Regions from separate parts of the Comamonas sp. E6 genome, predicted to be linked through region 1. Evidence: predicted binding sites of a transcription regulator. Region 1 holds the regulator's gene; each other region holds the start of a gene.
The links. Region 1 encodes LexA, which represses DNA repair genes until DNA is damaged. Its sites were predicted from a motif close to ACTGTATNNNNATACAGT; they were not measured.
Positions count from the first base shown of each region.

Region 2: a site for LexA is predicted at 2,139-2,156, ahead of CSE6_RS22280 (LexA family transcriptional regulator). Genes of this name have one in related genera too.
Region 3: a site for LexA is predicted at 1,202-1,219, ahead of imuA (translesion DNA synthesis-associated protein ImuA). Genes of this name have one in related genera too.
Region 4: a site for LexA is predicted at 2,281-2,298, ahead of CSE6_RS18610 (DNA topoisomerase IV subunit B). Genes of this name have one in related genera too.

Region 1 covers NZ_BBXH01000009.1:71,179-75,816, forward strand. The annotation lists gene adk (adenylate kinase) at 1-450, shown strand, start outside; gene CSE6_RS08540 (asparaginase) at 726-1,709, opposite strand; gene lexA (transcriptional repressor LexA) at 1,792-2,463, shown strand; gene CSE6_RS08550 (hypothetical protein) at 2,692-3,051, shown strand; gene CSE6_RS08555 (hypothetical protein) at 3,471-3,716, shown strand; gene CSE6_RS08560 (universal stress protein) at 3,860-4,321, shown strand; gene CSE6_RS08565 (hypothetical protein) at 4,626-4,638, opposite strand, start outside.
Region 2 covers NZ_BBXH01000028.1:58,201-62,838, forward strand. The annotation lists gene CSE6_RS22265 (MarR family winged helix-turn-helix transcriptional regulator) at 275-769, shown strand; gene CSE6_RS22270 (DNA alkylation repair protein) at 766-1,539, shown strand; gene CSE6_RS22275 (DUF6616 family protein) at 1,550-1,888, shown strand; gene CSE6_RS22280 (LexA family transcriptional regulator) at 2,175-2,585, shown strand; gene CSE6_RS22285 (DUF2188 domain-containing protein) at 2,761-2,991, opposite strand; gene CSE6_RS22290 (DUF6680 family protein) at 3,206-3,721, shown strand; gene CSE6_RS22295 (hypothetical protein) at 4,093-4,518, opposite strand.
Region 3 covers NZ_BBXH01000008.1:182,424-187,061, reverse strand. The annotation lists gene CSE6_RS07545 (hypothetical protein) at 1-260, opposite strand, end outside; gene imuA (translesion DNA synthesis-associated protein ImuA) at 262-1,185, opposite strand; gene CSE6_RS07535 (HD-GYP domain-containing protein) at 1,469-2,821, opposite strand; gene CSE6_RS07530 (3-oxoacid CoA-transferase subunit B) at 3,019-3,657, opposite strand; gene CSE6_RS07525 (DUF3806 domain-containing protein) at 3,688-4,164, opposite strand; gene CSE6_RS07520 (CoA transferase subunit A) at 4,168-4,638, opposite strand, start outside.
Region 4 covers NZ_BBXH01000021.1:58,457-63,094, reverse strand. The annotation lists gene CSE6_RS18620 (SDR family oxidoreductase) at 1-526, opposite strand, end outside; gene CSE6_RS26740 (hypothetical protein) at 569-700, opposite strand; gene CSE6_RS18615 (MFS transporter) at 717-1,913, opposite strand; gene CSE6_RS18610 (DNA topoisomerase IV subunit B) at 2,332-4,302, shown strand; gene CSE6_RS18605 (lytic transglycosylase domain-containing protein) at 4,356-4,638, shown strand, end outside.

The DNA of each region.
Region 1 (4,638 bases):
GAACGCATTGCTCAGCCCGACTGCGCCAAGGGCTTCCTGTTTGACGGCTTCCCCCGCACCATTCCCCAGGCCGATGCCATGAAGGCCGCCGGCGTGAAGCTGGACTATGTGCTGGAAATCGATGTGCCCTTCGACGCCATCATCGAACGCATGAGCGGCCGCCGCAGCCACCCCGCCTCGGGCCGCACCTACCACGTCAAGTTCAACCCTCCCAAGGTGGAAGGCAAGGACGACGTGACCGGTGAAGACCTGGTTCAGCGCGAAGACGACAAGGAAGAAACCGTCAAGAAGCGCCTGGACGTCTACAGCAGCCAGACACGTCCTCTGGTGGACTACTACAGCAACTGGGCCAAGGCCGATGCAGCAGCGGCCCCCAAGTACCGCGCCATCAGCGGCACAGGCAGCGTGGAAGAAATCACCGAACGCGCTCTGGCCGCTCTGGCTTCCTGATCGCCCTGATCACTCGCTCATGGAGCCTTGCCGACTTTCGCGGCCAGGCATCTCTGGGAAAAAAAGGCTGGTGTCTTCACCGGCCTTTTTTGTTTTTGAAGCTCGCGCTCCCGGCCTTCAGGCTGGCATCAGCCCGGTGCAGGAAAGCTCCACCAAGGATGGCGTTGCAGCCATCAATATTCATAGCTGCCTACGCCTAAATTCATTAGATTTCAAACCAAAACACCATAAATACTCTTTATTAACACAGACCAGCAGCTCTCATAATAAGAGCATCAACCCAATTCGCGAGGCCAGCCCATCAGCTCCAGCATCAGGCTGATTCTGGCCTTGGCCGCCGGCAGGCTGCTCACACGGCCATCCCCCGCTCTCTCGGCCTGCACCACCTGCCCCTCCTCGCACCGGGTCGTGATGCGCAAAGCCATGCCTTGCGCCTGCGCCCAGTCCAGGGCTGCCCCCAATGCCTGATGGACCGTGCCATTTCCCGTGCCGACCACCACCACGGCACGCACGCCTGCCGCATACCAGGCCTGCATCACCGCCAGCGCTACGGCACTGTTGCAGCCCGCATGGCTGTGCAGCAACTCCACCTGGGGCCATTGACCTGCGGGCGGTAAAGCGATTGCAGGCAAGCCAGCCGCAGCAGCCCTAGGCAGCCCGCCCGTTGCCCAGCGCACCCGTCCCTCTTCCACCCAGCCCTGCGGGCCGGTGCCACTGCCATCAAAGGCATCCACACGGTAGGGATGCACCTTGCGCACCTGGCGCGCACTGAACACCCGGCCCGCCACCACGGCAAGCACACCGCGGCCCGCAGCCTGCATGTCGGCCGCACAGGCCACGGCATCGCGCAGATTGCCGGGGCCATCGGCCGAGATGGCTGTGGCCGGGCGCATGGCACAGGTCAACACCACGGGCTTTGCCGGGTGCAGAACGCATTGCAGAAACCAGGCGGTTTCCTCCAGCGTGTCCGTGCCGTGGGTAATGACGATGCCGCTCACATCATCACGCGCGAGCAACTCGGCACATCGCAGTGCGAGTGCATGCCAGGTCGCGTGATCCATATCCTTGCTGTCCAGCTGCGCCAGCTGCTCCGTCTGCAGCGACGCAGCAGCAACGCGTTCCAGGTCCGGCACGGCCTGCAGCAGCTGGGCCACGCCCAACTGGGCCGCACGGTAGCCCACACTGGTGCCAGCCTGCTCGGCGACACCGGCAATCGTGCCACCGGTGCCCAGGATGACGATATTTTTGTCACGTTCCACTTGCAGTCCTCTTCAAACTGATTAAAAATACAGGTACTGGATGAACACACAGTATTCATCATCGATCGATCAAGGAATGCCCATGGACCACCCCAAGCTCACTCCCCGCCAGCAGCAGATTCTGGACCTCATCCAGTCCAGCATCGCTCGCACGGGTGCGCCCCCTACCCGGGCCGAGATTGCCAGCACCTTCGGCTTCAAGTCGGCCAATGCTGCAGAAGAGCATTTGCAGGCACTGGCCCGCAAGGGCGTCATAGATCTGGTCAGCGGCACATCGCGCGGCATTCGCCTGCGCGCCGATACCGTGCGCACCATCAATGCGGCACGCGGCACCAGCTTTGCGCTGCCGCTCACGGCCCTGGCCCCGCTAGTGCTTCCTCTGGTCGGCCGCGTCGCTGCCGGCTCGCCTATTCTGGCCCAGGAACATATCGATCAGAGCTATTCGGTCGAGCCCAGCCTGTTTGCCGCCAAGCCCGACTACCTGCTCAAGGTCCGCGGCATGTCCATGCGTGACGCGGGCATCATGGACGGCGACCTGCTGGCGGTACAGGCTACGCATGAAGCGCGCAACGGCCAGATTGTGGTGGCCCGCCTCGGTGACGACGTGACCGTCAAGCGCTTCAAGCGCACGCCTCAAGGCATCGAGCTGCTACCCGAGAACCCCGACTACAAGATCATTCACGTCGATCCTGAAGAGCCATTCGCCATCGAAGGCCTGGCCGTAGGCCTTATCCGCAACAGCATGTTCATGTAACGGGCAGACGGCGTCCCTCCGTCCATGCAGCGGAGGCACCGAGCCTCTTTCCCTCTCAAGCCCAGGTGGTAGGCGCGAAGCCGTTGAGCTTCTCCCTGGGCGGAGCTTTGCCTGAAGAACGCAATCCTGCCTTTATCCATGCCGCAAGGTCATCAAAGGAGTTGCCAAATGGGATTCGCCACATCACTGCAGTCTTTGACACGCCGGACCCTGAAAAGCCTGTCGTCCATGCAATCTTTCCCCCCGGACTTGCGGTGCGGCGAGGACGGCGCAGCCGCCACGCAGCCTGCTTCCCTCAATGCCCGTGGGCCGAAGGCAACGCGGATCGGCATTCCTTTCATGCGCGCCAACCGCAGCTGCGGCCGTCTCGCCGGCCATGCGCTTCGCATTCAGTCCGTTGCAGCCGCCCAGCTACATGTGCCGATGACCGCCGAACCTGCGCAGGTCGGCGCTCCGCGACTGCTCAAGATCGTGCAGCGTGAGCCGCACAGTCAGCCCGAATGCCTGCTGATCTCGGGCCGCATGGCCGATGTCTGCGCAGCGCTGGAGCGTATGGCACTTCATGAGCAAACAGCCCCGCAAGTCTGAAAGCACAGTGAGGTTTGACGGCCTGCACTTATGCGGCCCCGAGCCCGACCCGCAATAGGCCTGCAGGCGGAGCAACAAAGCTTCCATATGCATCCAACAGGAAGCCATTTCAGCGCTCTTGGCCCATTGGCTGGCAGATATGACGCCAGACGACTCTGCCAGCAGTGCATAGGCGAAAAACTCGATATCGCCAAAGCAGACCCTCTGCCTTGGCGCCGAACGATCTGGATCGCCATGTAAATTTTTTACTGATGCTCTGCAGGAGCCTGTCCGCCGAAACGCATTTCGCACAAGCCTCGCAGCCTTCTAAACTCCTTGTCAGGCGCGAATATGCGTCAGAGCGGATACCCGGATCAGGGTATTGCGGCACCTCTTCGACAGTGGAAACATTCATATACACATGTCAACGAGGGCGTCTTATGAGTGCCTACCGCAAGCTCTTGCAGCACATACAGGCCAAAGACGCCAATGGGAACCTGCGCCTGATTCTGGTCTATCAGAGCTTTGATGAGGTCGACATGCCGCATGGCGTCTCCATACGCCCGTCTGCCATTTACTTTGAAACTGCCGATCACCAGGAGGTCAACTGGCTCAATCCACAGCAGTTCGAGATAGAGGCCACTGGCGAAATCCTCAATCGCGTTCCCCCTTCGCCCGAGGAATGAAACAACTCGACGCGATCGACCCCGTTACAGAGTCTTACCTCCTGTCTACAACTCTGCTGCATTCAAGAACTAGGCATTGCGCGGCTCGAAATATTGGAATAAATTGATTCTCAGGCACATCTTCCGGCATCAGGAGGCTGAACATGTTCAAGCACCTGCTCATTCCCACCGATGGCACCAAACTGTCAGAGGCTGCCGTGCGTGCTGGCGTTCTGCTTGCGCGTGAACAAGGCGCCAAGGTGACCGGCCTTTATGTCATGCCCGATTACCGCGCCATCATCTACGGCGCGGACGCACTGCTGACTTACAACAGCGCAGAGTTCGAGCGAAGTGCCAACAGCGATGCAGATGCGGCTTTGCAGTTCGTTGACCAGATTGCCAGACCTGAAGGCGTACCCTGCAACTTTGTGCGAGTCACCCACGCCTCTGTTTACCAAGCCATTGTTCAGCAGGCGCAGGAATTGCAGTGCGACCTGATTTGCATGGCCTCACACGGTCGCAAAGGTATCGGCGGAATTTTGCTGGGCAGCGAAACCCAGCGCGTTCTGACGCACAGCCATGTCCCGGTGCTTGTACACCGGCCCGCCTCCACCGGCAAACATTAAGGAGCCAGAAATATCGAATAGCAGTCCTGCATGTCGCACGCTTGCCTCGATACAAGATGAGCAAGCGACTTGCAAGTCATGGCTGCAAAATGCAGGCCAGCCAGTCAGGAGTTGCTGGCCGCTCCCGATGGGGCAACCTGTCAACCGTTCAAACGCGTCAGCAACAGTGCAAGAGCGATAAACGGCGATTGAGGCCAAAGTAACGCCTCTGCCAAATATTCAAATGCATTGACTGTGTGAGCTGCAGAACCGGATCGAGAGGACCCCGAAACTTGCCCGCCTTGCGCGGGCATTTTTTTGGCTGCTAGGCACATCGC
Region 2 (4,638 bases), on a different contig from region 1:
TCCTTGCCCTGTTTGAACAAGACTATGAAGTTCACCACGCTCCCAGCACACCGATATAGCTGCCCAACTTGATGGCGAGCAAGCGCCGTCCCTGAGCGCTTCTCACGGTTCAGTGCTCACCGCCACCCTACTCTGCCTGGTCATCGACACGGTGCTCAGCTACGCCAAGGTCTGCAATCGACAAGCCGGCATCTGATGAGGTGATGCTCGGTCCACTATTCATGAAGTGATCCTGAGCATATAATTAGCCACCATATTATATTTTGGCTAACTAATGAAGCTTGAACAGAAGTACCAGGCGCTAATTGAAGAAGCACAACGACGCAAACTTCCCGATGTGGATGGCATCCAGCTGTGCTTTCAAGTGCTGTCGATGGCTGCAAACATCGACCGCGACTGCGCTGCTTTGCTGGCCCCTCATGGTTTGTCTGAGGGGCGCTTTGTGCTGTTGTTCCTTCTCGATGTGGCGCCTGACGGACTCGCACCCAACGCGCTGGCCGAACAGGCTGGCGTGACGCGCGCCACGGTGACCGGTCTCTTAGACGGACTGGAACGCGAGGGTCTGATTGAACGTCACGCCAACGCCGAAGACCGCCGCGCACTTTGCATTCGGCTGACCTCAAAAGGAAAACAGCTCGCCGGTACCGTTATCGACCAGCATGGTCGGTGGATTGCTGGCCTGTTTGGCAACCTGTCTGCACATGAGCGCAAGCAGCTGGCAGCGTTGCTGGAGAAAGTACGAGGCCCCGAATCGGACGTTGAATCATGAGGGATCAAGTCCGCAAGGGTGCGACGCGCACCGTTGACATCCCTCGGGACGTTCTGCATGCGCTATCGCGTGGGGAGTTGCAATGCGCGACGCTGGCTGAATGCCTGGCAGTCAACCAGGCCGTACTGGCACGAACACTCTTTCCGGCACTTACGGCTCAAGCACTGAGCATGATCGATGAAGCCTGCCAACTAGGCGTGCTCAAACGCATGGCCCGTATCGGCGCAGTCTTGCTGGAGGCCCTGGGTACTGAGGGCATCGCACAATGCCAAACGCACCGCGCCGATATGGCACGAGGCTGGGCATGTTTCATGATCGGTGCCCGGCCTAACCTGGATCTCGGTGTACGGCTGGCCGCAATGCGCCCGCTGGCAGACGATGCCCATTTTGGTGTGCGTGAATGGGCTTGGATGGCAATGCGGCCGCACCTGGTGCAAGACCTGGCTGCGGCTATCGCTCAGCTGATGCCATGGACACAAGATCCTTCTGAACGTGTCCGACGATTCGCGTGCGAGGTCTTGCGTCCCCCCGGTGTGTGGAGCACGCATATCTCACAGCTCAAACGCTCGCCCGAGCAAGCGCTGCCTTTGCTCTCAGCTCTGAAGAGCGACCCTTCGGTCTACGTGCAGGATTCGGTCGCCAATTGGCTCAATGATGCCGCCAAGGACCAGCCAAGCTGGGTGCGTGATATCTGCGCCCAATGGCTTCAAAGCACCCAAGCCGCCGCCACACATCGTATATGTCAACGCGCACTGCGCAATCTCAAGTGAAAGTGGAACCATGTCTCATTACCTTGTAGAGCTCTACACCCCCAATTCGGCTTGGCTCGCACTGCCCGCCGAACAAAGGCAACATTTTCTTGGCGGCATCGGACTCGCATTGAATCAACTCTCCAGCCTCGGTGTCGAAGTCCTCTCCCTGGCAGAAACGGACTCCAACATTGACCAAGGAACCGCGCATACATTCCTTGGTATTTGGCGCTTTCCTGACCAGGCCGCTCGTGACGCCCTGCTGGCGGGCATCAAAGCCAGCGGCTGGTACGACTACTTTGACCATGTGAATGCAGCCAGCACTCAAGGGGCGGCGGATATTCACCTGGCTGCTCTAGCTGCCGCGTAGCGCAGTCTTTCGGACAATGCCTGCGTGCTCTGCAATACATGCGGCTAGTCATTTCTAGTGCTCACTAATGCCCGCTGATGCCCACTAATGGCCGCCCGCCACAGTCACCACTGCGGGCTGGCCAGCTTTCGGCACAGCATATGCAACTCAACATGGACCCCCGGCTCCGCACAGAACCGGGTGCAAGATCGAGTGGAAAGCATGCGACATCAACGTGGATTCATGACACCTGAGTCGCATCAATCGCTACACTGTACATATGCACAGTCATCGTCTCATGAGCGGTATGCCCGTCCAACTGATTGCGTCCCCGGTTACCTTGCCGCTGGCTGATCGCAGCGCACGCGCAGGCTCGCCCGCGAATGACTTCGCTGGCAAGCGGCTGGATATTACGGACCTGCTGGTCACGCACCCCAAGGCCACGTTCCTGCTGCGCGTGACCGGCCCGTCCATGCAGGAACACGGCATCGATGACGGCGATATCGTCGTGGTGGACAGGGAGCTGCGCGCTCGCGATGGGAGCATCGTCGTGGCGGTTGTCGAGCGCGAGCTCGTCATCAGAGCGCTGGACAGCGATGGCGACACTTGCAAGCTCAGGGCAGGCGCCCCCACCTACCCCGACATCGTGCCGCCAGAAGGACAGACGCTGGAAATCTGGGGTGTCGTCACCAGTTGCATCAAGCGCTTTGCGAGATGAATACATGCGCGCGCCAGCCCACCGCAGGCGGCCGTTGAAATCTGACTAGCACCCAGAAAAGCGCCTGCTAACAAGGAAAGGCAATGTAGCTCTTTACATTGCCTTTTTCTTTGGTCAAAAGATAAAAGCGGATTGCACCTTACCTAAGGCACAGATTGGGCTGCCTCAGCTTTATTTATCCTTTTGTATCTTTTGGATCGTTCCCATAGCTGTGCTTTGCGCGTATCTGACTATTGTCTCCACGATGAATAGAGACTTCCGCCCCAGATTTTTTGGCTAGTTCGCGTGTGGCCTCAAAAACTGCTTTCTGTGTATCGCCCACAACGCTTGCCCTAGATGCGTCCTGACGTTCGCCGCGCCACTTCCCGTCGGCGCCTTGATAGACGTTGTAATCTTTTTTTGACATGAGCTCCTCCATTCAAAGGTCAAGTAAAAAAACACTTTGTGCAATTGGCAAGTCCTGTGTTCACGCCTGAACCCATAACTTCAGATGTTCCCATCAGTTCCTCCTAGCCAAGCACTGCGCGATCTTATACTTTTCACGTGGCTAATAGGGATACGTCGAGCTTAGAATCATCCACTCTTCCTTCTACAAATATTTTTCTCCGAGTTTTAAAAACATGGACAGCATCACAATTTCTGACTGGCTCATCGTTACTGCGACTCTACTAAGCCCACTGATAGCGGTTCAAGTGACTCGTTTTCTTGATAGTCGCAATGAAGCTCGAGCGCGAAAAATAAGTGTTTTCAAAACTCTAATGTCAACGCGCGCCTATGCACTCTCTTGGACGCACGTCGAGGCACTAAATAGGATTGATCTTGAGTTCGGAAAGGGAAGCAAGAAAGAGCGCAGTGTCATTGAGGCATGGAAGGCATATCATGACATACTTAGCAACAATCAAATGTCTCCGGAGCAATGGGGAAGCAAACGTATTGATCTGCTCGTGGATCTTCTTCACAAGATGGCTATTGTTCTTGATTACGACTTTGATAAAACACACATCAAAAATTCTTCATACGCTCCACGCATTCATTCAGAGACAGATGCTCAGCAAGAAGCTATACGTAAAGGGGTTGTCGAAGTCTTGAGTGGTGATCGAGAGCTTCGTCTTCATGTGACAAACTTCCCTGAATAAAACCTCTGCATAGCAAATCAATCAAGCCCGTTTGACACGGGCTTTTTGCATTAGGACACTTACAGGCATCGCATCGCAAGAAGAGGAGCGTAAGAACTCCTAAGGTCAAGCGGAAGAAACGCATCCGATGCTGGCGGTTTTTTTGTGCCCTGACATTGCACGCCTGCACTCTTGCAGACGATTGATTTATAGCCGGGAGGGCGACGAATACCAGACCCGCAAGGGGAAGAAGTCCGCAGGGCAATACCGACGCGTCGCAGCACAGCCGCTATCTGCTGAACCTGAACTACGACAGCCAGGGCCGCCCTACCCAGCCCCATGCCCAGCCGATTGCCCTGGCCATGCAAAAAGCCCCTGACAGGGGCTTTTGTTCAGTCCTCTGGCTTGGAAGGCCAGAACATCTCTCGCACTTCGGGTGCGTAGTACGGCAAGGCAAGCACTGCGCCAAATAGCGCAAAGCCCAAGGCCGATGTTGCGTTCCCCAGGCCGGACAGCACAAGCGGCGGACTGAAACAAGCGACGACCCAGGTCGCAACAGAAGACCACAGGGTAAACCGGGGTGCCCATGCTCTGAACCGCAGCAGGCCGTAAAAGGAAATGAGGCCGAGCACCACGAGCACCGAGAGCGCCAGCAAGAAAATCCAGTCCGTGGGGCCGACCTCTGACTGCATCAAAAGGCTCTGGGAAAGATCGGTCAGCTCATGGGGCACCAGATCGAAGCCATATTCCGCCAGCATTCCGAATAACGGGATGCCCAGCGAAGCAATCACCAATGCGCGATAAGTCGATTTGCCCATACCCTCTCCAAGTTGCTATGGGTGAATCGTACTACCGCCCTTCCCGCCCCACCCGTTCTTAATGATCTGCACCGCGGATGCGGCAGCCCATGTGGCACCGGCGAGGAGCCGGCAAGCGCC
Region 3 (4,638 bases), on a different contig from region 1:
TGCAATGCCGCATCGCCGCCCCCGGACTCCGGGGGGCCAGCCTGACAAGCTTGCGCAAAAGCACTGTCCAGCCGCGCCAGCAAGACCTCGGCTCCGCCCCAAAGACGCTGCACCAGGCTGGTCTCCATGAGCAAGGCGTCTTCGAGCAAGGCCACACGCGGCGAAAACTCCAGCGCCCACCAGCAGGCACTCTCAGCCACCGGGCTTGACTCGCTCAGGCAGGCCAGAGGCCAGGCCATCCAGTGCTCTGCACTGCCCATCTCATGCCTCCGTCATCCAAGGCGAGGCCGTTGCAGGAGCGGCGACTGTCATGCGCCCTTGCATGAGCATGACAGCCTCCTCGCTCTGGCGCGCATGTCTTTGGGCCTGCGCCTGCAGCACGGGCTGCCAGGCCCACTGCGAAAGCGCGAGCTGTATGGGGCGCTCCAGCAAAGGCCCACGGCGCTTCAGTATCTGTATCTGCAAACCCGGCGCCTGCTGGGCAGCGAAGACTGTCGTGACTCTCTCCAGTCTCAACCGCAATGCGGCGGGGGAGCTGTGCGGCGCGGCCTGCGACTCCTGCCATAGCCACAGAGGCCGGCCCTGCGAAGCGGCGGCCAGTTGCAAGCGGCGCAGCGTGGACGCGGGAAGTTCGGGCAACCAGGCCAGCACCGCCAGCACATCCCGGCAATGCAGAGCCTGCTCGCAGGCCCAGGCCAGATCCTGGGCACTGCGCCCCGGCTGCACCGCGCACAGCCGCTTGGCGTCAATACCGGCGGCCTGCAAGGCCGGGGTAAAAGGCAGATAGGGTGGAGCCACCAGCACCAGTTGGCCCAGCCCTGAATCCGCGCGTGAAGCCGCATGCTGCCGGACACGGGCGGCCAGCGCCGGCAACAGCAAGGCCCACTCCGCATGGCAGTGCGCGGGTTGCTGCAGCTGAATCAAGGCATTGCCGGGCCAGCCGCCGCCCGGCAGCTCGGCATCCAGCGCAACATGACCGCTGGGCCAGACCTGAGAGCCGGCGCCCGCCTGCCAGTCCGTGCCGCGCCAGACACCGGGAATCTGTATGGTGGACAAATGCGGGCTGCCCGCAGCGGGCAGACCCGGCCGCACGCCCTGCTCTGCACCTGTTTGCTGCCGGACAGACTCCGTCATGCCGGGCGGTGAGCCAGGATGGGCCAAGGATGTCAGGGGCTGGGTATGCATGCGAAAGCTCTTGAATACTGTACAAATATACAGTTATTCAAGTTTCCGCGCAAAACAAGACCTTAATATCGGCAGCAGATACAGTCGACCCTTGTAGATCGGACATCGTGCGCTATCAAAAATACTTTTTCAGGATGGCGCAAGCAGAAGCAGCAAAGCACGCCGCGCTGCGGCGTGATGCACAGAATTTTGAAGAAATACCGGTTTAGCGCCTGTCAATCAAGCGCCTGCCACTATCAAACTTGAGGCCAGCCGTCCTGGGCGGAACTCGTGGTCAATGCCTTCAATTCAGCGACTGCCTGTCGGCATTCATGGCCGAGCTGCGGCCTGCCTGCGGCATCAACTGAGCACAGGCCTCGCACCATTCGGCCACGGCGACTTCCAGCGTGGAGCCGCCCTGCCCCAGCGTGGGCCAGCGGCGCAGGCAGTCGTTCATGATGGCCTGCAACTGCCACAGGGCCTCGCGGTTGACCAGGGCCAGCTCACTCATGCCCAAGGCGTCGTCCTTGAAATAGCTCAGCACGTCCAGTTGCTGGCTGGGGTGAGAGCCTGCCTCGGCCAGCTGTTTCTGCAGTTGCGCAAGACTGGCTTCCACGGCCACCGCCGCCTGCGCATCGGGCATTTGCTGCCAGTGCTCGGGAAAGTCGCGCCTGAGTTCGCTCCATTTGCGCAGCGCAGCCTCTAGAGCCGCAATACTGTGGGAGAACTCGGCCTGCAGCGGCGCCAGTGGCTTGCCGGGACTGATTTCGTCGTAGAGCAGCGGCAGAATCAGGTGCACCAGATCGGCCGGATAGCTCTTGTGGTTCATGCGCAGCATGAGCGACAGGCGCTGGCCCGGCATGTCCGTGAATTTCTCGAAGAAGGCCGAGACCACCTCGGCCAGCAACAGCACCTGACCCATGGGCGAAATGGCGTTGCCCTTGATGCCGCGCGGATAGCCGGAACCATCCATGCGCTCATGGTGCTCGAGCACGGCGATTTCCACGGCGCGCGAATACAGTTCGGTACTGCGCACCACCAGCATGGCGGTGACGGAATGCGCGACCAGATGCTTGCGTTCCTCGCCGCTCAAGCGATGGTCCGGGTCGGTCCAGACCGGGTCCATATAGAGCATGCCTACATCGTGCAGCAGCGCGGCCGTGGCCAGCGGCACGCATTCGCGCTCGGTCCAGCCGTTCTTGAGCGCCAGAAAGATCGCCACCAGCGTCATCTGCAGGCTGTGCTGGTAGAGGTCGCTGCGCTGCTCGCGCATGACGGTGAGCTTGAAGGCAATGGCCTGGGGCAGCAGCAGACTCTTGAGCGGCGCCAGCAGACGCTCGATATCGCCGATGGACGCCACCATGCGATGCAGCAGATCGACCTGTTCGCATTGCTGGCGCGCCAGAGCGACCAGGGATGTCACGTCGACCAGATCGCCCGTGATCAGGTTGGCATCGATCGGGTCACGCAGCTTGTGCATGACCAGACGGTCATAGAGACGACTGTCAACACGTGTGCCTTTGTCCACCAGTTTCATGCCCTTATCGGTATAGATTGCATCGCCTGTCATGACCTCCGTATGCTCGGCCATATCGGTGACTGCGCGCAAAAAATGTACATCGGTCTCGTGCCCCTGCGCACCAGCGTTCTCACTCATCAAAGCGCTCTGTTTCTGTCTGCTCAATCAAACTCGATTGTTGCAGATTGCAATAATTTGTGGGCCGCAATTAAAGCAAAAACAGCTTGCATCGCTTGCCCTATCAACCCCGACAGCTATTAATTCTGCCAATGCTGCAGAAAAAGGCGCAAAAAAAGAACCGCCGCAGCGGTTCTTGCCTGGGAGCGCAGCGCCGCTTATTTCAGCAGCGTCACACCCGTCTTGGACTGGATCTCGTCAAAGCTCACGCCATCGGCCAGTTCCACCAGCTTCAGGCCTTCGGGTGTCACGTCCATCACGCCCAGATCGGTGATGATGCGATCCACCACGCCCAGACCCGTTAGCGGCAGGGTGCAGCTGGGCAGGATCTTCAGGTCGGTCGTGCCGTCCTTTTTCTTGGCCACATGTTCCATGAGCACGATGACGCGCTTGACGCCCGCCACCAGGTCCATGGCTCCGCCCATGCCCTTGACCATCTTGCCGGGAATCATCCAGTTGGCCAGATCGCCTTTTTCGGACACCTGCATGGCGCCCAGAATGGACAGATTGATCTTGCCGCCGCGAATCATGGCAAACGACTGGTCGGAGCCGAAAATGGCCGAACCGGGAAGCGTGGTCACGGTCTGCTTGCCGGCGTTGATCAGGTCGGCGTCGACCTGGTCCTCGGTCGGGAAGGGGCCGATGCCCAGCATGCCGTTCTCGGACTGCAGCCACACTTCCTTGTCGCCCGTGTGGTTGGCCACCAGCGTGGGAATGCCGATACCGAGGTTGACGTAGAAACCGTCTTCGAGTTCTTGGGCCGCGCGCGCGGCCATCTGGTCTTGGGTCCAGGGCATAAGAGCCTCCTGAATAAATCTTGATTGACGTTATTGGTAGTCGCCGGAGTCGATCATGGGCTGCAGGTGCGAAATCACACCATCGAGCAAGTGCAGCAGATCGACGCTCTGGCCGTCTTCGAGCCGTTTGAGGACCATGTCGCGAGCCCCCACCTGGATACTGGTTTCGCGGTAGCGCACAACGGGGTCGGTTCCCCAGTCGTCGCTCACCATATGCCAGTCCATATCGTCCATTTCGCAGCTCAGCGCGTCCCCCAGCACCACACCCAATCCTCGGGCCAGCAGCAGGTTGTCGGCCGACACCAGGCCACGATCGAGCAACTGCTGCAGCTGCGCCAGGCCAGAGCGGTCCATGCTCCAATCGCTCAGCCCCAGTTCACGGGCCGCGACCTGGCACACCAGCAAGCGTTCGCGCTCCAGTTGCTCCAGCTCCTGCGCAGCCAGCGCACGAAAGACCGGTATGTCGGCCTGGGCGGCAGCCTCGGGCGAATAGGACGTATCCGCCATATTTCAGGCTTCGCGCACGGTGCGCTTTTCGATGCGCTTTTCGGGATTGGCGTTGTGCACGATGCGGTGCACATAGATGCCGGGCAGATGGATGTCGTCGGGAGCGATCTCGCCCACTTCCACCAATTCCTCGACCTCCACCACGCAGACCTTGCCACAGGTGGCTGCCGCAGGGTTGAAGTTGCGCGCCGTCAGGCGGAACTGCAGATTGCCGCTCTTGTCCGCGCGCCAGGCCTTGACCAGGGACACATCGGCCACGATGGCGTGCTCCATCACATAGGTCTCGCCATCGAATTCGCGCAATTCCTTGCCCTCGGCCACCAGCGTGCCCACACCGGTCTTGGTGAAGAAGGCGGGAATACCGGCGCCGCCGGCGCGCATCTTCTCGGCCAGCGTGCCCTGAGGCGTGAACTCCAGCTCCAGCTCACCGGCCAGGTACTGACGCTCGAACTCCTTGTTCTCGCCCACATAGCT
Region 4 (4,638 bases), on a different contig from region 1:
CGGGTTTGAGCTCGATGCGCAGGGCTTCGAAGAAGCCGGCCATGGCGAATTTGCTGGCGCTGTAGGCCGTGCGGCCCGGCACGCCTATCAGTCCTGCCAGCGAAGACACGGCGACGATGGAGCCCTGGCTGGTCTTGAGGTGCGGCAGCGCTGCATGGGTGCACCAGACGCTGCCCCAGAGGTTGATGCGCATCAATCTCTCATACCAGCCCAGGTCTTGTGCGCTGACCTGTTCAAAGAGCGCATGGGCCGAGATCCCGGCATTGTTGATCAGGGCGTCCAGCCCGCCAAACTGCTGCACGGCTGCGTCGATCAGCGCACGGCACTGGGCCTCTTCGCTCACATCGGTGGGAACTGTCAGCACCTGCGCCCCCAGGGCCCGGCATTGCTCTGCCACGGCTTGCAGATTGCCGGCATTGCGCGCGGCCAGCGTCAGCTGCAGCCTGCTCTGATGGGTTTGTGCCAGCTGTCGGGCCATTTCGGCGCCTATGCCGTCCGAGGCTCCGGTGATGATGATGCGGGTCATGCTCTCTCCCGGCCATGCCGCCCGGGCAGCTTGCCCAAGAGCTCAGAAGCAGGCCCAGACCTGGTCTGCCAGTGTGAGCATGAATTCCGGTTGCAGATACAGGGCAAACACCGCCAGCAGCAGCACGAGCACGGCACACCAGATGGAGATGCGTTGCCAGAGTTTGAGCTGCATGGTGGTGTCTCCGGTATCAGGCGGCGCTGGGCGCGCGGCGCACAATGGCTGCCTCGCGCACGGGCAGGTTGACGATGGCGGCAAAAATGCCCAGGGCAATCGAGATGTACCAGACCATATCGTAGTTGCCGTTGATATCGTAGAGATAGCCGCCCAGCCATACGCCCAGGAAGCTGCCGATCTGGTGGCTGAAAAAGACAAAGCCGCCCAGCATTGACAGATGCTGCACGCCGAAGATCTGGGCGATGGTGGCATTGGTCAGCGGAACGGTGGACAGCCACAGAAAGCCCATGGCGGCGCAGAAGGCATAGACCGACCAGGGCGACAGCGGTGCCAGCAAAAAGGCCACGGTGGCCACCGAGCGCAGACCGTAGATGCCCGACAGCAGGTAACGCTTGGGCAGCTTCTGGCCCAGATTGCCGGCCAGATAGGTGCCGAAGATATTGAACAGGCCGACCAGGGCCAGCGAATAGCTGGCCACATGGGGCGCCATGCCGAAGTCCTTCAGATAGCTGGGCATGTGCACGCCGATGAACATGACCTGGAAGCCGCAGACAAAGTAGCCCGCCATCAGCAGCAGAAAGCTGGGGTAGGTCCAGGCTTCCCTGAGCGCCTGGCCCACGGTCTGCTCGCGCTTGATGGGCGTGCTGCCGCCAAAGCCCGGCTCGCGCAGGCCGAAGGCCAGGGCGGCGATCAGCAGCGCGAACAGCGCCAGTATCAGCAAGGCATTGGACCAGCCGAACTGCGCGATCAGCTTGCCTTCCACGGGCACCATGAAGAACTGGCCGAACGATCCTGCTGCCGCGGCCACGCCCATGGCCCAACTGCGCCGCGCCACGGGAATCTGCCGGCCCAGCACGCCGTAGATCACGGCATAGGTGGTGCCGGCCTGGGCCGCGCCGATCAGCACGCCGGCGGTCAGCAAAAACACGGTGGCATCGGGAGACAGCGCCATGCCGGCCAGGCCCAGGGCATAGAGGATGGAGCCGCCGATCAGCACCTTGAAGGCGCCGATGCGATCGGCCAGCATGCCGACGAAGATGCCCAGGATGCCCCAGGACAGGTTCTGCACGGCAATGGCCAGGGAAAAGTTCTCGCGCGTCCAGCCCATCTCCTGGGTGATGGGTTGCAGCCACAGGCCGAAGCCGTGGCGAATGCCCATGGAGAGCGTGACGATGGCGCCACCGCACAGAAGAATCTGCGCCATGGACATGGGGGCTTGAGTTGTCTTTGTAGTCATGCCGTGTGTGCGAAAAAAGGCTTGGGGTGCGGTCAACTTGTCACTTTAACGAAACAAGCTGTTTTGCGCCTGCGCAGGCCGTCACATGCGTGGCAGGCTGGCCTGCCAGAATGCGTGACCGGCAAGCTGCGGCGCGGGAGCCGGAGCAGGGCGGAAGAAAGAAAAAGTGAGCGCCTTGCGCAATCCATGTAATGGATATGGATTTAAAACTATCCATAACGTATGAATGGCATGCGGTAGATGCTATTGTTTTAAGAGTATCCGCAGCGATGAAGACCCGGTAAAAACACGTTGCCAAGACAGATGTTCGGGCTTTGTGCAAGAGTATTGGGAGTAAACAACTGTGAATTTATCCAGCTCTCATCCGGAGAGGCCACTACAATCCGCCCCCATGGCAGTCAAACCGTCCAACGAATATTCCGAAGGCTCGATCCGCGTTCTCAAGGGTCTGGAGCCTGTCAAACAGCGTCCCGGCATGTATACGCGCACCGACAACCCCCTGCACATCCTGCAGGAGGTGATCGACAACGCGGCCGACGAGGCGCTTGCCGGCTACGGCAAGAAAATCAAGTTCACCATGCATGCCGACGGCTCCTACAGCGTGGAGGACGACGGCCGCGGCATTCCCTTCGGCCTGCACCCCGAGGAGAAGGCGCCCGTGGTGGAGCTGGTCTTCACGCGCTTGCACGCGGGCGGCAAGTTCGACAAGGGCAATGGCGGCGCCTACAGCTTCTCGGGCGGTCTGCACGGCGTGGGCGTCTCGGTGACGAATGCGCTGGCCACGCGCCTGGAGGTGCAGGTGCACCGCGACGGCCAGGTGGCCACGCTGGTGTTCTCGGGCGGCGATGTGATCGAGCCGCTCAAGGTGCGCCCTCTGCAGGCCGGCGAGCGCAAGCAGGGCACGACGGTGCGTGCCTGGCCCGATGCCAAATACTTCGAATCCTCGGCCCTGCCCATGGGCGAGCTGGTGCATCTGCTGCGCAGCAAGGCCGTGCTCATGCCCGGCGTGGCCGTTTCGCTGATCAACGAAAAGTCGCGTGACACCCAGAGCTGGCAGTTCAAGGGCGGTCTGCGCGACTATCTGGCGCAGAGCCTGCATGGCGAGCCCGTCATCCCCCTTTTCGAAGGCGAGGGCTTTGCCGACAAGAACAACGACAGCTTTGCCGAAGGCGAGGGCGCGGCCTGGTGCGTGGCCTTCACCGAAGACGGCGCGCCGCTGCGCGAAAGCTATGTCAACCTGATTCCGACCACGGCGGGTGGCACGCATGACAGCGGCCTGCGCGACGGCCTGTTCCAGGCCGTCAAGGCCTTCATCGACATGCACTCGCTGCTGCCCAAGGGCGTCAAGCTCATGCCCGACGACGTGTTTGCGCGCGCCAGCTATGTGCTCAATGCCAAGGTGCTGGACCCGCAGTTCCAGGGCCAGATCAAGGAGCGCCTGAACTCGCGCGATGCCGTGCGTCTGGTCTCGGGCTTTGTGCGCCCGGCGCTGGAGCTGTGGCTCAACGAGCATGTGGACTGGGGCAAGAAGCTGGCCGAGATCGCCATCAAGGCTGCCCAGACCCGCCAGAAGGCCGGCCAGAAGGTGGAAAAGCGCAAGGGCAGCGGCGTGGCCGTGTTGCCCGGCAAGCTGACCGATTGCGAGAGCAAGGACATAGCCGTCAACGAGGTGTTTCTGGTCGAGGGCGACTCTGCGGGCGGCAGCGCCAAGATGGGCCGCGACAAGGAAACCCAGGCCATCCTGCCGCTGCGCGGCAAGGTGCTCAACACCTGGGAGGTGGACCGCGACCGGCTGTTCGCCAACAACGAAATCCACGATATCTCGGTGGCGATCGGCGTGGACCCGCATGGCCCCAACGACGAGCCCGATCTGTCCGGCCTGCGCTACGGCAAGATCTGCATTCTCTCGGATGCGGACGTGGACGGCTCGCACATCCAGGTGCTGCTGCTGACGCTGTTCTTCAAGCATTTCCCCAAGCTCATCGAAGCCGGCCACATCCATGTGGCGCTGCCGCCGCTGTTCCGGGTGGACGTGCCGGCGCGCGGCAAGAAGCCGGCCATCAAGGTCTATGCGCTCGATGCGGGCGAGCTCGATGCCATCATCGAGAAATGCGCCAAGGACGGCGTGCCGCGCGAGAAATGCCAGGTCAGCCGCTTCAAGGGCCTGGGCGAGATGAATGCCGAACAGTTGTGGGAAACCACGCTGAACCCCGATACGCGTCGTCTGCTGCCGGTGCAGTTCATGAATCTGGACTTTGCACAGTCGGAGGCCGTGGTCACCAAGCTCATGGGCAAGGGCGAAGCCGCCGCCCGCCGCGAGCTGATGGAGCTGCATGGCGATGCCGTGGAGGTCGATATCTAGGCGGCGTTGCCAACGTCTGCACTAGTGCTCACCAGCGGTCGATGGAGCCAGCCATGCACAAGCCCATGTTCGATGCCTCACCCAGCCAGCCGCCCGCGCGCGGCGGGTTCGCGTCTGTGCGCTTGCGACGTGCGGTGGCAGCTGCCCTGCTGGCGGGCTCGGGCTGGCTGGCCCTGGCGCCGGCGGCGCATGCCGATCTCTGGGCCTATGTCGACGAATTCGGCGTCACGCACTTTGCGGCCGAGGCGCTGGACGAACGCTACAAGCTGTTCTTCAAGGGCGAGCTCTACGACAGCAGCCAGCCGGGTCTGCAGCTCAAGCAGGATTCGGCGGCCG